Regions from separate parts of the Exiguobacterium sp. N4-1P genome, predicted to be linked through region 1. Evidence: predicted binding sites of a transcription regulator. Region 1 holds the regulator's gene; the other holds the start of a gene.
The links. Region 1 encodes LexA, which represses DNA repair genes until DNA is damaged. Its sites were predicted from a motif close to CGAACATATGTTCG; they were not measured.
Positions count from the first base shown of each region.

Region 1 (3,161 bases):
TCACGTTGAGCAGAGTTGACGATTTGACCATCATGATCGAAAATGATGGCGCGTGAGCTTGTCGTTCCTTGGTCGAGTGCTAAAATATACTTGTTTTCCATCTGTGAGTCCCCCTTGAATAGTTAAGATACCTAATGCTCAATCAAAATAGCAGTTGATAGATGAAGACGGCGATTGCGCCTCCGATGATTGGTCCGACAATCGGAATCCATGAGTAACCCCAGTCTGATGATCCCTTACCCGGAATCGGTAAGATCGCGTGGGCGATACGTGGACCAAGGTCACGGGCAGGGTTGATTGCATAACCCGTCGTACCACCGAGCGAAAGACCGATGACGACTACGAGGAGACCGACGATCAATGGATTGAGTCCGTCTGCAAACGTATTCGCTCCAAGCGCCAAGATACCAAAGACGAGAACGAATGTCCCGATGATCTCAGATACTAAGTTTGATCCCGTATGACGGATTGCTGGACCTGTCGCGAAGACACCGAGTTTTGCGGCTTGATCTTCTGTCGCTTCAAAATGTTTCATGTAATGAAGCCAAACGAGTACTGCGCCAAGGAATGCTCCGACAAGTTGAGCAGCGATATAGATAGGTACATCTGCCCACGGTAAGTCAGAATTGAGCGCGAGCGACAAAGTAACCGCTGGGTTCAAGTGGGCACCACTGGATGCCGCGACGTAAACACCGGTCATAACGGCGAGACCCCAAGCGAGCGTGATGACAATCCAGCCACCATTTTCAGACTTGGTTTTCTTCAGAACGACACCGGCGACGACGCCATCCCCGAGTAGGACGAGAATCAATGTTCCCATCATCTCACTAATAAAATTACTCATGCAAAAACCCTCCCTTTGGATTAAAGCGAATAATGCCTTTCTATTTAAACCTAACCCGAATTGATAACGTTTTCAATACAAATAATTGAAATATAGGAATCGAAATTTTCAATATTTAGGTTTAAAAAAATTAGAATTGGATAATAAAAAGACTTTTTCCATGATTGAATGGAAAAAGTCAGGATCGACGTTTTTTTCGTTTCTTTTTAGGGCGGAACCAACTACTCGTATGATCAAGGATGATATGAATCGTACTTGCGGTCATCACACCGATAATAAAAGCAGGCATGACGTCAATCAATGAGTCGACCGTGCTTGCTTGGATGATTTCACTATAGAAGGCTAAAAAGAGTAGCGGAATCAATAAAGCGGCACTGTAGAGTAGGCGGATGACATCTCCGATGATTAAGCCATGCGACCAGATGGAGCGGTGCGGCATAATTTTAACGTATGGCATCCAAAGGACACGCAAAGGGCCAAAACGATAGTAAGGTTCCGATTTTAAGTCTAAGTCGGGCGAAAGCCATAAGGTCCCGACGGCGATTCCGACAGCGGTCGGGAGCCAATCCGTTTGGTTCGTTGCGACCGAATAAACAACATATCCCGTTAGGGCAACGGAGTTGACCGTATCATGTACATTTCCAGAAGGCATGAAAAAAGACCAGCTTAGCTGGTCCCTCTCTTAGTGAATCGTCCGGTAAACGCCGATGACCTTGCCAAGAATCGACACGTTATCGAAATACATCGGGTCCATCGAGTCATTTTCTGGTTGAAGACGTACCTGTTGATCTTCTAAGAAGAACCGTTTGACTGTCGCTTCACTATCTTCGGTCATCGCAACGACAATCTCCCCGTTTTCTGCTGTGTTTTGTTGACGCACGATAACACGATCGCCATCAAGAATACCTGCATTAATCATCGATTCGCCATCAATCGTCAACATAAAGACGGTTTCATTTCCTACATAATGTGCAGGGAGTGGGAAATGCTCTTCTATGTTTTCAATCGCAGTGATCGGAAGTCCGGCAGTTACCTTGCCGATAACGGGGACATGGACGATCGCTTCGTTGATTTCTTCAGGTTTATCAAGCAATATTTCAATCGCGCGTGGTTTCGTCGGGTCACGGCGAATCAGTCCACGTTTTTCTAGACGATCCAAATGACCGTGTACCGTTGAGCTTGAAGCAAGACCAACAGCTTCACCAATTTCGCGAACTGAAGGTGGATAGCCCTTTAACTTCACTTCAGCGATGATGTAGTCAAGGATTTCTTGTTGACGTTTAGACATTTTCCGCATACGAATTGCCACCTCTTTCCGGATTGGTTTTTTTAGGATTTAGGAATATATGTTTCTAGAATTACTATAACATAGAACAAATGAGCGCACAAACAATTGTTCGATGTTTTTGTGTTGACCGAACACTGGTTCTGTGTTTATTATAGATTATGCGAACAATTGTTCCGAGAACATTTATTCTAATAACCTATTTGGAGGGATTCATGATGATTCATTCTATTCGTACTCATGCCTTTTCAATTCTGTTTTATACGCTCAGTTTTGCTTTCATTCTTTTTCTTTTAACACCACGACCAGATGAAAAGGTACACCAATTACTCACGGCGTCAGTCACGGTTGATGAGAACGTAACGGTCGAACAAGTTGCAGAAGTCTACAATGATGGTTCGATGACGAACCAGGAATACATCGACTGGCTGATCAAGAACAATGAGCTCGAAACAAAACATGTCATTTCGAAAGACAAAATCGTTGTACCAATCGCACAACAATGACAGAATATAAAAGTTGTTGAATGAACGAACAGGGGTGTGAGGTACGATGAAAGTAGTAATCTACTGTCGCGTCTCGACGGAAAAAGAAGCACAAGAGAGCTCACTGGAGCGGCAAAGAGCAGAACTGTCGGGACTCGCTTTAACAAAAGGATTTGAAATCATAGATATCATCGTCGAAAAAGAAAGTGGCTATGATGTAGAGCGAGAAGGGATGTTAACCGTTCTTGATTATGTAACGCGTCATCTGGTGGAAGCGGTGCTCGTGACGGACGATACACGAATCGGACGAGGAAACGCCAAAATCGCGATTTTGCATACGTTCAAAAAACATGATGTCCAGTTGATGACGATGGAGTCAGACGGTGAATACCAACTGGCGGATGCGGAAGCAATGGTCCTCGAGATCGTTTCACTCGTTGAGGAATACCAGCGTAAGCTCCACAATGCAAAAATCGCACGCGGTATGCGACGGGCTGTCGATAATGGTTTTAGACCCGAACAAAATCTTAATCGGCAAGGCGAGAAT
Region 1 is NZ_CP022236.1:1,087,104-1,090,264, forward strand. Features, by position in the region: gene glpK (glycerol kinase GlpK) at 1-101, opposite strand, end outside; gene A0126_RS05505 (MIP/aquaporin family protein) at 143-844, opposite strand; gene A0126_RS05510 (metal-binding protein) at 1,023-1,496, opposite strand; gene lexA (transcriptional repressor LexA) at 1,527-2,141, opposite strand; gene A0126_RS05520 (cell division suppressor protein YneA) at 2,348-2,635, shown strand; gene A0126_RS05525 (YneB family resolvase-like protein) at 2,682-3,161, shown strand, end outside.

Region 2 (3,161 bases), 700 kb from region 1:
CTGAAGCGACGATCATCGTCTCGCATCTCGAAGCTGTCAATCACTGCCTGCTCCGCCGCGATATGATCGCTGACTTTTTAGCAGCAAATCATCTCTCCGCTCACTTTTTGATTCCGGACGACGGCGAGACGCTCTCCTTTTAAGTCTCTCCTTCGAGAGTCGTATGAATACAAAAAAACCGGACGTTTTCCGTTTCCCTAAAAGGAAGAGGAACAGCGTCCGGTTTTTTCATGTTCATTCTTGCGGAATGACAAGACCGAGTAATCGGGCAAATGCGATTGCTTGTCCTTCCGTCACGATCGCCCCTGTCAAAAAGCGTGGATCAATCGTAATCCCCGAGACGTCCGCTTGTCGCAAATCGAGTCCTTTTAACGGAGTTTCAACCCACTGGCTTTCCATCAATTCAACATCCTCAAAACGTAAATCGATGAGTTTCCCTTCGAAGAATTGTGTCTCCCGCATCGCCGTCTGCTCGAACGTTACTTGTCGGAGCGATGTCCGAATCACTTGTAAGTAATTCGCCTGGCATGCTTTTACCGTGACATGATCAAGCGTCGTTTCTTCTAATTGAACCCCCGTCAGGCGACAGTCCTGAAACAGAACGCGATGAAAACGACTGTCACGGAACTGACAACCCGTCAAATCACACTGCTCAAATCGGACATTTTCAAATGACGCGCGATCAAACACGAGACCCGCAAATGAGACATTCCGAAAACAGACTTGATTGGCATCGATCCGCTCCGTCAGCTCGATGGGTAACGTTTCTTTTTCATACAGCATTTGATACAAGTACGGATCATCGATTTCGATTTCTGCAAATGTTTCGACTGCTAAATTATTCGGGACATCCGGTAGATGGATCATCGGTTTTTTCTTCATTCTCTCCCAACCCTTCTTCTTCTCAGTCCTTAGTGTACCAAACCTGTTACCTAAATATGACTCAAGAGGATGATTTCTAAAGTCATGCTGCGCTCTAAAAAGTGATGACATGTACACTCTTTTTCAATTTTTGATTTGAGACACTTTGAGACCGTGCTAGAATCAACATAAATAAAATAAGAACAAACGTTCTAAAAGGAGTGATTTTCGTGTCTTCTGATGCGGACTTTCCAAACCAACGTATTTTTTGCGTGGATAGTGTCTCTTTTTATGCCAGTTGCGAGTGCCATTACCGAAATCTACCACCATTAACAACAAAATTAGCCGTCGTTTCCGATTTAAAACGGAGCGGCTCCGTCATTTTAGCGGCGAGCCCTGCTTTGAAGACGCTTGGTATCAAAACGGCAAGTCGTCTCTACCAGATTGAACAACTCCCGTACAAGGAACGAAAGCAGATTCACCTCGTCGAACCACGCATGTTATGCTACATGAAAACGTCGATTCGTGTCCTCGATGTGCTCCATCAATTCGGACCACCGGAAGCAATCCGGGTATACTCGATTGACGAAATTTTCATCGACATGACGGGAACGGAGCACCTCTTCGGTACGGATTTTGAAGCTGCTAACCAATTACAGTCAGCCATCCTGGAACAAACCGGTATTCACGTCCGAATCGGGATTGGTCCTAATAACGTCATCGCGAAACTTGCCCTTGATTTACTCGGGAAAAAACAGGGCATTGCGCGTTGTGGTTATGCTGATGTCCCCCGTCTCTTACATGACTTTCCCGTTCGCAAGATGTGGGGGATCGGTCATCAAATGGAGCACCATCTGAATCAATTAGGCATCGAGACGATCGGCGATTTGGCGGCCGCACCATTAGAAACACTACACGAACGTTTTGGTGTCATCGGTGCCGAACTTTGGCATCATGCATGGGGCATCGATCAATCTCCGACGACGATTGATCCGACCGCTTTATTTCGTCCGGCATCATCCCGACAGAAGACGGTTGGTCATGGCGTGACACTAATGCGTGATTATTACGAATACGACCAGATTCGGCTGGTCTTAAGTGAGCTCGCAAGCGATGTCGCAGCCCGCGTCCGCTTTTCCAATCAACTTGGATGGACGGTTCACTTAGGTGTCCGTTACTCGAGACATATCGTCCGGGCAGGGTTTTCAAAGCAACTCCGTCTCCCTTATCCGACTTCAGACGAACGGATTATCCTGCGGCATATCCTTCAGCTGTTCGAGCCGAACTGGCTCGAACACGAACCGATTCGTTTTTTGTCCGTCTCGCTCGGTCAACTTGTCCCCGACCAAGGTGCACTGCAACTGTCGTTGTTCGAAGACAATACCCGTGTTTGGAAACGCAAACGCTTGTTAAAGGCAATCGATCATGTCAACGTCCGTTACGGGAAGGGAACCATCCGCCTCGCTGTTTCTTTTCTTGATACAAGTGTCGCCAAGCGCCGCCTCCGCTTCGTCGGTGGTCATCCGGGAGGTGACGGCAATGACACGGTATCGTGACCGTGGCAATTTAAAATGGATTCCGTTTTTGATGCCGGAGTACATTCAACTGTTGCGCGACTATTATAAAGATACGCATCGTTTAACACTACCGCCCATCGATGAACAACTTCAAGAATCATGGCAATTCATCCTCGAAGAAGCATTAATGGAAGGAAAAGAACTTGAAATCACGTATTATAAGGAAGGAAGCTATATCACACTGACCGGATTCATCGAACGAATCGAGCGCGAACGAGGACTTCTGTACGTCCGGAGTCAAAATTCGATCGAAATTCCCCTGATGCGACTAGTTCGGATTGAAAACGGGTAGGAGTGACAGTGGGCTTCAATAATGCACTTATCTCTTGAATTATGATTTGAAAGAAGGAATGTTTGTATGTTTGAATGGTTTACTTCACTCCCCGTCGTGATCCAGGCATTACTCGCCGGGATGATGACATGGGGCTTGACCGCACTTGGGGCGGCACTTGTTTTCGTCTTTACGACAATTGAAAAAAAGGTCATGAATATGATGCTCGGCTTCGCCGCCGGTGTCATGATCGCTGCGTCCTTTTGGTCACTGCTCGCTCCGGCGATTGAATTTACGGAACAGGATGGTGGCATCGCCTGGCTTCCGGCTGCAATCGGATTTTTAGCAGGTGGCTTCTTCGTTCGCTTACTCGACTTCGTCACACCACATTTACACTTATCCGCACCACTTGAAAATGCAGAAGGCCCTTCGACCGGTCTTAAAAAGGCAAC
Region 2 is NZ_CP022236.1:391,569-394,729, reverse strand. Features, by position in the region: gene A0126_RS02110 (MBL fold metallo-hydrolase) at 1-143, shown strand, start outside; gene A0126_RS02105 (pentapeptide repeat-containing protein) at 235-882, opposite strand; gene A0126_RS02100 (Y-family DNA polymerase) at 1,092-2,417, shown strand; gene A0126_RS02095 (YolD-like family protein) at 2,401-2,730, shown strand; gene A0126_RS02090 (ZIP family metal transporter) at 2,797-3,161, shown strand, end outside.
Region 2: a site for LexA is predicted at 1,062-1,075, ahead of A0126_RS02100 (Y-family DNA polymerase). Genes of this name have one in related genera too.